3 regions of the Streptomyces sp. NBC_00016 genome follow, and region 1 is predicted to be linked to each of the others. Evidence: riboswitches for the same ligand, from Rfam matches in the RefSeq annotation. Region 1 holds a riboswitch; each other region holds the start of a gene.
What was found. A riboswitch is a leader RNA that binds a small molecule or an ion and turns the genes downstream of it on or off. The one in region 1 is predicted to bind thiamine pyrophosphate.

Region 1 (3,254 bases):
CGTAGGCGACCACGACCTTCTCGCCCTGCTCCAACTGCCGTGACTGGTCCGGCTGGACGATCTCGGTGAAGGTACGGCCCTTGTCGTCGCCGGTGTCCACCCGGATCGTGGCCCGCTTGCAGGTGCCGGCCGCCTGCTGCTGGGCGGAGGAGCCCTCGGCCGTGGAGGTGTCGCCGGTAGGGGTGTCGCCCGAGGCGTTCACCGACGCGCAGCTCAGGCTCACGACCTTGGTGACCGTGGCCTGCTGGGTCTGCCGGTCGAAGCCGACTCCGGTGCGCTCGTGCGCCGGGGCTCCGCCGGGCCACAGCACCACGAGCCCCACCAGTACCGCGGCTCCGAACGGGATGAGGATGGCCGCGATGACCTTGCGCAGGTGCTGGGAGACGGGGGCGGCCGGGCCATGACTGTGGCTGTGCGAATGCCCGTGCCCGCCGTCCGAACCGGAGCCGTGCCCGTCGCCCGGGCCATGGCCGTGCCCGTCGCCCTGGCCGTGTCCGCCGCCCTGGCCATCGCCGGGGCCGTTGCCGGGACCGCCGCCATGGCCACCGTCGTGACTCTGCCCATGACCGTGTTCGCGGTCGAAGCCATATCCGTCACCAGAGCCGGGACCAGAGCCAGGATCGGAACCGGAGCCGGGACCACGTTCAGGACGAGGGCCCGGGCCAGGACGGGGGCCGGGACCATGGTCGGGGCCGTACTCCTGCCCGGGCACGGACCGATCCCCGTACCCGTCGTACCCGCGGTCGTCCCCGTATCCCTGGTCGTTCTCGGGCCCTTGCCCGTTCCGGTATTCCTGCCCGTTCCGGTATCCCCGGCCGGTCCCGGGCCCTGGACCGTTTCCATAGCCCCGGCCACTCCCCGACCCCGACCCTGGCTGCGCTCCTGGCCCCGACTGGGGCCCCGGCCCTGCCCCGCGGCCCTCGACCGGGCCGGGCCCTCGGCCGCCAGGGGTTCCGGCGCGTCTCAGTCCGCCGAGCCCGCCTGCGTATCCCGGCCCGTGGTCGGGACTACGCGGGTGGTCGTGACCGTTGCTGAAGTCGCGGTCGCCTCTGGGGCCGCTGCCAGGACCGCTTCCGGAGCCATTGCCGGAGCCATTGCCGGGGCCGCTGGCGGCGCCCGGTCGGCGGGGCGGCTCGGGCGGCGGATACGGGGGCTGGTGTGTCGTGGTCACCGACCGATCATCGCAAGAACGACACGGGCCCTCTGTTCACCGCGCCAGAATTGACGCTAGCGTGGAGACAACCTTTGCACACGCGGGAGCTCGGAGCACCGGGCTGAGAGGGCGCTGACCTCCGTCTTCGCGATGTTTCACGTGGAACGTCTCTCGAATCGAGTGATGTTTCACATGAAACATCGGCAGGCGGTAGCCGCTGCGTCGACCGCCGAACCTGTTACCGGGTAATGCCGGCGTAGGGAGTAGGTCTCATGACCAACAAGGACGCACGCACGCCTGCCTTCACGCAGAACGCGACCAGCGAGAGCACGGTCGACGTGAATGCCTCGGAGGCCGGGAAGTCCATCGGCTGGCACAAGGGGTACGTCGAGGGCACTCGCTCCGATCTACAGGTGCCGGTTCGTCAGGTGCATCTCACCAACGGGCAGTCGGTCAGCCTGTACGACACCTCCGGCCCGTACACCGATCCACTCGTCGAGACCGACGTCCGCAGGGGCCTGTCGCCGTTGCGCGAGAACTGGATCATCGCCCGGGGCGACACCGCCGAGTACGCGGGCCGGCCGGTCCGCCCCGAGGACGACGGCCTCAAGCACACCTCACCGCGCGGCGGTCTGCGCAACCTCGACGCGGTCTTCCCGGGCCGGCCGCGCCTGCCGCGCCGCGGGCGGAACGGCGAGGCGGTCACCCAGCTCGCGTATGCGCGCCGGGGGGAGATCACACCCGAGATGGAGTTCGTGGCCATCCGGGAGAACGTCTCCCCCGAGGTGGTTCGCGAGGAGATCGCGGCGGGTCGCGCCGTGCTGCCGGCCAACGTCAATCACCCGGAGATCGAGCCGATGATCATCGGCAAGCGGTTCCTGGTGAAGGTCAACGCCAACATCGGTAACTCGGCGGTGACGTCCTCCATCGAGGAGGAGGTCGAGAAGATGACCTGGGCGACCCGTTGGGGCGCCGACACGGTCATGGACCTGTCGACCGGCCGCAACATCCACACCACCCGCGAGTGGGTGCTGCGCAACTCCCCCGTCCCCATCGGCACGGTGCCGCTGTACCAGGCGCTGGAGAAGGTCGACGGCCGCGCCGAGGAACTGACCTGGGAGATCTACAAGGACACCGTCATCGAGCAGGCCGAGCAGGGCGTGGACTACATGACGGTCCACGCCGGTGTCCGCCTGTCGTACGTCCCGCTCACCGCCAACCGCAAGACCGGCATCGTGTCCCGTGGCGGCTCGATCATGGCGGCCTGGTGCCTCGCGCACCACAAGGAGTCGTTCCTCTACGAGAACTTCGAGGAACTCTGCGAGATCCTCGCCGCCTACGACGTCACGTACTCCCTGGGTGACGGCCTGCGGCCGGGTTCCATCGCGGACGCCAACGACGCTGCGCAGTTCGCTGAGTTGAGGACCCTCGGGGAACTCAACCGGGTCGCGAAGCGTTTCCATGTTCAGACGATGATCGAAGGCCCGGGCCATGTCCCGATGCACAAGATCAAGGAGAACATCGACCTTCAGCAGGAGATCTGTGATGAAGCTCCGTTCTATACGCTCGGCCCGCTGACGACGGACGTCGCGCCGGCGTACGACCACATCACCTCCGGCATCGGTGCCGCGATGATCGCCTGGTGGGGCACGGCCATGCTCTGCTACGTCACGCCGAAGGAACATCTGGGCCTGCCCAACCGGGACGACGTCAAGACCGGCGTCATCACCTACAAGATCGCCGCCCACGCAGCCGACCTCGCCAAGGGGCACCCCGGTGCGCAGGAATGGGACGACGCGCTGTCCGACGCCCGCTTCGAGTTCCGCTGGGAGGACCAGTTCAACCTCGCCCTCGATCCCGACACGGCACGGGAGTTCCACGACGAGACACTCCCCGCTGAGCCGGCGAAGACGGCGCACTTCTGCTCGATGTGCGGGCCGAAGTTCTGCTCGATGAAGATCAGCCAGAGCATCAACGAGCGGTTCGGCGGCGGGGCGGCCGACGGGGCCTCGGCGGAGGAGATCGCCGAGGGCATGCTGGAGAAGTCGAAGGAGTTCGCGGCGAGCGGGAACCGGGTGTACCTGCCGCTGGCTGACTGACG
Region 2 (3,254 bases), 2.0 Mb from region 1:
TGATCAAGCGGGACCTGGGCATCAAGGACATGGGCACGCTGCTCCCGGGCCACGGGGGCATCATGGACCGCCTGGACTCGCTGCTGCCCACGGCTCCCGTGGTGTGGCTGATGCTCGTCCTGTTCGTGGGTTCCGGCTGACCCGCACCGCGCGACCGGCTCGTACGGGCCCTCTCCCTGTGCTTCGGGGAGGGGGCCCGTCGCCGTATGACCTGGCAGTTCTCCGCGCCCGGCCGCCGACGACCACGCCGCACGGCTCGCAGCCGGGGCCACGCATTCGATCTGAGACACTGGAGGGGTTATGCCTGCACCCGGAGAACTCACTTTCGTCGCCCCCCGCGGAGCCAAGAAGCCGCCGCGGCATCTCGCCGACCTCTCGCCCGCCGAGCGGAAGGAGGTCGTGGCGGAGATCGGGGAGAAGCCGTTCCGTGCCAAGCAGTTGTCGCAGCACTACTTCGCGCGTTACGCGCACGACCCGGCGGAGTGGACCGACATCCCCGCCGGTGCTCGCGAGAAGCTGCGTGAGGCGCTGCTGCCGGACCTGATGTCGGTCGTGCGGCATCTGTCGACGGACCAGGGGACCACCCGTAAGACCCTGTGGCGGCTGTTCGACGGCACGCTCGTGGAGTCGGTGCTGATGCGCTACCCGGACCGGGTGACGATGTGCATCAGCTCGCAGGCCGGGTGCGGGATGAACTGCCCGTTCTGCGCGACCGGACAGGCGGGCCTCGACCGCAACCTGTCCACCGCCGAGATCGTGCACCAGATCGTCGACGGGATGCGGGCGCTGCGGGACGGGGATGTCCCGGGCGGTCCCGCGCGGCTGTCCAACATCGTCTTCATGGGGATGGGCGAGCCTCTCGCCAACTACAAGCGGGTCGTCGGCGCCATCCGCGCGCTCACCGACCCGGCTCCGGACGGGCTCGGGATCTCGCAGCGGGGCATCACCGTGTCGACGGTCGGGCTGGTGCCGGCCATCCACCGGTTCTCCGACGAGGGCTTCAAGTGCCGGCTCGCGATCTCCCTGCACGCGCCGGACGACGAGCTGCGCGACACCCTCGTCCCCGTGAACACACGGTGGAAGGTGCGCGAGGTGCTGGACGCCGGGTTCGAGTACACCGAGCGGTCCGGGCGCCGGCTGTCCATCGAGTACGCGCTGATCCGCGACATCAACGACCAGGCCTGGCGTGGTGACCGGCTGGGGAGGCTGCTGCGCGGCAAGCCCGTGCACGTCAACCTCATCCCGCTCAACCCGACCCCGGGCTCGAAGTGGACGGCATCCCGGCCCGAGGACGAGAAGGCGTTCGTCGAGGCGATCGCCGCGCACGGGGTGCCGGTCACGGTGCGGGACACCCGTGGCCAGGAGATCGACGGGGCGTGCGGTCAGCTCGCGGCCACCGAGCGGTAGTCTGACCCCGGTATCAGGTACGACGTATCGGGTATCAGTACGTCCGTATCAGTACATCTTCATATTCCGACAGGGGAGCGCCACAGCGCTGAGAGTGCGGGAGAGTCCGCAGACCCTCTGAACCTTGCCCAGGTCATTCTGGGTAGGAAGTTCGGTCATCACTCAAGCTGTTGCGCCCTGCCCGGGCACCGGCGGAACCTTCCGCGGGTGCCCGGGCAGGGCCGCGTCTCTTCCTGGTCAACCCCAGGAGGAAATCCAGTGCACACCAGGACGTTCGTGGCCGCGGCCGTCGGCCTCGGCCTCGTCACGCTGTCCGCCTGCGGATCGTCGGACGACGACGGTTCGGCGGCGGAGTCCAGGACCGTCACCCTCGTCAGCCACGACTCGTGGGCCGTCTCCAAGAACGTGCTCGCGGACTTCGAGAAGAGTTCCGGCTACCAGGTGAAGGTCCTCAAGGACGGCGACGCCGGTCAGGCCGTCAACAAGGCCATCCTCACCAAGGACAACCCGCAGGGCGACGTCTTCTTCGGCGTCGACAACACGCTCCTGTCGCGCGCCCTCGACAACGGGCTGTTCCAGTCGTACGAGGCGAAGGGCGCGGACCAGGTCCTGCCCGCGTACCGGGCCGACCAGAAGAAGCACCGGGTCACGCCCGTCGACACCGGTGACATCTGCGTCAACTACGACAAGGCGTACTTCAGCGCGCACAAGCTGACCCCGCCCGCCTCCTTCGACGACCTCCTGAAGCCCGCGTACAAGAACCTGCTGGTCACCGAGAACGCCGCCACCTCCTCGCCCGGCCTCGGCTTCCTGCTGGGCACGGCGGCCGAGTACGGCGACGACGGCTGGGCGGACTACTGGAAGAAGCTGAAGGCCAACGGCGTGAAGGTGGTCGACGGCTGGGAGCAGGCCTACAACGAGGAGTTCTCCGGCTCCGCGGGCGGAAAGAAGGCGGGGGCCGACCGGCCGCTCGTCGTCTCGTACGCCTCCTCGCCGCCCGCCGAGGTGATCTACGGCGACCCCAAGCCGACCACCGCCCCGACCGGTGTCTCCACCGGCACCTGCTTCCGCCAGGTCGAGTACGCGGGTCTGCTGAGCAACGCAGCCAACCCCGAGGGCGGCAAGGCGCTCCTCGACTTCCTGCTCACCAAGGAGTTCCAGCAGGACATGCCGCTCAACATGTTCGTCTACCCGGTGCGGGAGGGGGCCGCGGTGCCGGCGGAGTTCACGAAGTACGGCCCGCAGGCCAAGGACCCCGAGACGCTGGACCCGGCGAAGATCGCCGACAACCGTGACGACTGGGTCAAGTCATGGACCTCGCTCGTACTGAAGTGACCGGGCGCGCGGCCCGCGCGGGGAACGCGGCGCGGCTCGGACTCATGGCCGTGCCCGTCGCGTTCTTCGCGGTCTTCTTCGCCTACCCGGTCGCCGCGATCGTCGCCCGGGGGCTCGGCTCCGACGGGGGCTGGCGCTTCGGGCGGCTGTGGGACGTGCTCGCGCAGGCCGACATCCGGCACGTCCTGTGGTTCACCACCTGGCAGGCGCTGGCCTCCACCGCGCTGACGCTCCTGGTCGCGCTGCCCGCCGCGTATGTCTTCGCCCGCCTGGAGTTCCCGGGCAAGCAGGTGCTGCGCGCCGTCGTCACCGTCCCGTTCGTGCTGCCGACGGTCGTCGTCGGCACGGCGTTCCTGGCGCTCGTCGGGCGCGGTGGACTGCTCGACGACCTGTGGGGCGTACGGCTGGACACCACGGTGTGGGCGATCCTGCTGGCGCACGTCTTCTTCAACTACGCGGTCGTCGTACGGACGGTGGGGGGATTGTGGTCGCAGCTCGACCCGCGGCAGGAG
Region 3 (3,254 bases), 2.1 Mb from region 1:
TCCAGCTTGATCAGATCGGTGCCCAGCGCCTCCCGCGCGAGCCGGGCCGTCAGCACGGCCTCCCCGGCGGTGAAACAGCCCGCCGTGTTCGGCAGCACCCGGATACCGAGCCGCTCCAGCACCGACAGCACGGAACCGTGCACCGAGGGGTCCACCCGGCGCATCGCGACCGTCGTCAGCTCGGTCCCGGACGCCACCAGCGCCCGCTCCAGCACCTCCAGGCTGGGCGCACCCCCCGTGCCCATGATCAGACGGGACGAGAAGGACCTGCCTGCGAGGACGAAGGGATCGTCGGCCATGGCTCAGCCCCCCTGGACCGCGGTGAGGACTTCCACCCGGTCACCGTCGCGCAGCGCCGTGGACGGCCACTGCGCGCGCGGGACGACGGTCTCGTTGAGCGCGGCGGCCACTCCGGAGGGCGCCGGCGTCAGGGACCGTACGACGCTGTCGAGGGCCGTACCGGCGGCGAACTCGCGCCGCTCTCCGTTCACCGAGACCTGCACGGGGGCGTTCTCCCGGGCGTTCCCCCGGGCGTTCTCCTGGGCGTTCATGCGGGCTGCTCCGAGAGTGCGGCGGCGCCGAAGCGCCGGGGCGTGAAGGGACGGGCCTCGTCCGGGAGCTCCCCGGTGGCCAGGGCGTGCGCCATCGCGTCACCCGTCACCGGCGTCAGCAGCACGCCGTTGCGGTAGTGGCCGGTGGCCAGCAGCAACCCCGCCAGCGCCGTCGGCCCGAGCAGCGGCGCGTTGTCCGGGGACCCGGGCCGCAGCCCCGCGCGCGTCTCCGTGAGCGGCAGCTCGGTGATCCCGGGGACCAGCTCATGGGCGTCGCGCAGCAACTCGTACACGCCCCCCGCCGTCACCGTGGTGTCCCAGCCCAGCTCCTCGCTGGTGGCGCCCACGACCAGCTCGCCGTTCTCCCGGGGGACCAGATAGACCTGGCTGCCGCGCACCACGGCCCGCACGGTCCGGCTCAGGAACGGCGCGTACCGCGGCGGCACGGTCAGCCGCAGCACCTGGCCCTTCACCGGCCGTACGGGGGGCAGCACGTCCTGCGGCACCCCCGCGAGCCGACCGCTCAGGCTGCCGCCGGCGAGCACCACCTGCCCCGCCTCCAGGGCCGTACCGTCCGGCGTGACGACCCCCGTGGCACGCTCGCCCACGACGGACAGCCGCTCGGCCCGTACGCGGTGGAAGGCCACCCCGGCCCGCTCGCACGCGGCCACCAGCGCCGCGGTCAGCCGCCGCGGGTCGATCTGGTGGTCGCCGTCGACCCGCAGCCCGCCCCGCGCCCCGGGCGCCAGCAGCGGCTCCAGGCGCCGGCACTCCCGCCCGGACAGCCACTCCGACTCCAGCCCCGACTGCTGCTGAAGTGCGTGCAGTTCGCGCAGATGGGCGCGGTCGTCGGAGTCCAGCGCGACCGCGAGCGTGCCGCAGCGCCGGTAGCCGAGGTCGTGCCCGGTCAGCTCCGTCAGCTCGGCCGCGAACTCCGGATAGCGGCGGGCGGAGGCCAGGTTGAGGCCGAGCAGGGTCTGCTCGCCGTGGTGCAGTTCCGTGACGGCGGCCAGCATCCCGGCCGCCACCTGGGCGGCCCCGCCGCCCGGTGCCGGGTCGACCACCGCCGTGGCGAAGCCGCGCTGCGCGGCCCGCCAGGCCGTGACCAGCCCGATGATCCCGCCCCCGATGACGAGGACGTCTGACGTACGTGGAGACGACATGGGCGTCCAGCCCCTCCCTTCGCCGGCATGACCCGGATCAGGTTCGACGGTCGGAGGCCGCCAGCCTCCCTCTCAGCCCGGTGCGTCCGGACTCCCGCGTGTGCTCTAGGTTGGCCACCCTAGCCCGTGGTCCGGCGCCTCTGTAAGGGAGCCTTTCGTCATGCCCCGCTCGTTGGACGGCCTCGTCCTCGCGCCCGTCGCCGACCAGGCCCCGGGCCAGGTCGGCACCCGAACCCGCTTCACGTACCACGAGCGCGGCGGCGAGATCTGGGCGGAGTACGCGGGCGGTGACGTCGTACGCGGGCATCTGGTGGGTACCCGGGAAGGGGACCGGCTCGACTTCCGGTACGTACAGCTCAAGCACGACGGGACGACGTCCTCGGGGCACTGCGTCTCGACGGTCGTGGAGCTTGGCGACGGACGGGTGCGGCTCGAGGAGAGCTGGGCGTGGGAGTCGCAGGAGGGCAGCGGCACCAGCGTTGTGGAGCAGGTCACGGCGCACGACGGCTGACTGACGATTCGTCAGCCGCCTAAGGTGATCAGGTGAGCGAGCAGAGGCAGGAAGAAGGCGGTCCGTCCGGGCGGCGCGTGGTGGTCGTCGGCGCGGGCATGGCCGGGGTGCAGACCGCCGTGGCCCTACGTGAACAGGGCTTCGACGGCAGGGTGACGCTGATCGGCGCGGAGCCCCACCAGCCCTACGACCGGCCCCCGCTGTCCAAGGCCGTCCTGCTCGGCAACGCCGAGGGCTCCGCCTTCGACGTCGACTTCGAGGGCCTCGGCATCGAGCTGGTGCTAGGCCGCGAGGTCGGCGGCCTTCGCCCCGCCGACCACGAGCTGGACACCGAGGCCGGGCCCGTCCCCTACGACGTCCTCGTCCTCGCCACCGGCGCCGAACCGATCCGGCTGCCCGGCGCCGAGGGCGTGCCCGGCGTGCACCTGCTGCGCACCCTGGACGACGCCGAACGGCTGCGGCCCGTACTCGCCCGGCAGCACGACATCGTGGTCGTCGGCGCCGGCTGGATCGGCGCCGAGTTCGCCACGGCCGCGCGGGAGGCCGGCTGCGCGGTCACCGTCGTCGAGGCCGCCGGCCGGCCGCTGGCCGGGGCCCTGCCCGCCGAGGTCGCCGCCCCGATGGCCGCCTGGTACGCCGACAGCGGCATCGAGCTGCGCACCCACGCGCGCGTGGAGCGCGTCGAGCCAGGTGCGGTCGTCCTGGAAGACGGCTCCCGGCTGCCCGCAGGCGCCGTCGTGGTGGGCATCGGCGCCCGCCCCGCCACCGCATGGCTGGCCGGCTCCGGCGTCGCGCTCGGCGCCCACCGTGAGGTCGTGGCCGACGTCCATCTGCGGACCTCCGTGCCCGATGTGTACGCGGTCGGCGACTGCGCCTCCTTCCCTTCGGGGCGGTACGGCGAGCGGCTCCTCGTGCATCACTGGGACAACGCCCTCCAGGGACCGCGCACGGTCGCGACGAACATCGTCGGCGCCGCCACCGACGAACCCCTGGCCGTCTACGACCCCGTCCCGTACTTCTGGTCCGAGC

Region 2: it holds a riboswitch for thiamine pyrophosphate, as region 1 does, so the genes downstream of both, OG933_RS13605 (thiamine ABC transporter substrate-binding protein) here and thiC (phosphomethylpyrimidine synthase ThiC) in region 1, are expected to answer to the same signal.
Region 3: it holds a riboswitch for thiamine pyrophosphate, as region 1 does, so the genes downstream of both, thiO (glycine oxidase ThiO) here and thiC (phosphomethylpyrimidine synthase ThiC) in region 1, are expected to answer to the same signal.

The regions. Positions count from the first base shown of each region.
Region 1 covers NZ_CP108304.1:5,097,555-5,100,808, forward strand. The annotation lists gene OG933_RS22585 (YibE/F family protein) at 1-712, opposite strand, end outside; TPP riboswitch at 1,244-1,433, shown strand; gene thiC (phosphomethylpyrimidine synthase ThiC) at 1,426-3,252, shown strand.
Region 2 covers NZ_CP108304.1:3,120,674-3,123,927, reverse strand. The annotation lists gene OG933_RS13615 (phosphatidate cytidylyltransferase) at 1-140, shown strand, start outside; gene rlmN (23S rRNA (adenine(2503)-C(2))-methyltransferase RlmN) at 301-1,407, shown strand; TPP riboswitch at 1,469-1,574, shown strand; gene OG933_RS13605 (thiamine ABC transporter substrate-binding protein) at 1,666-2,742, shown strand; gene OG933_RS13600 (ABC transporter permease) at 2,718-3,254, shown strand, end outside.
Region 3 covers NZ_CP108304.1:7,152,801-7,156,054, forward strand. The annotation lists gene OG933_RS31545 (thiazole synthase) at 1-299, opposite strand, end outside; gene thiS (sulfur carrier protein ThiS) at 303-503, opposite strand; gene thiO (glycine oxidase ThiO) at 548-1,714, opposite strand; TPP riboswitch at 1,712-1,822, opposite strand; gene OG933_RS31560 (hypothetical protein) at 1,875-2,225, shown strand; gene OG933_RS31565 (NAD(P)/FAD-dependent oxidoreductase) at 2,258-3,254, shown strand, end outside.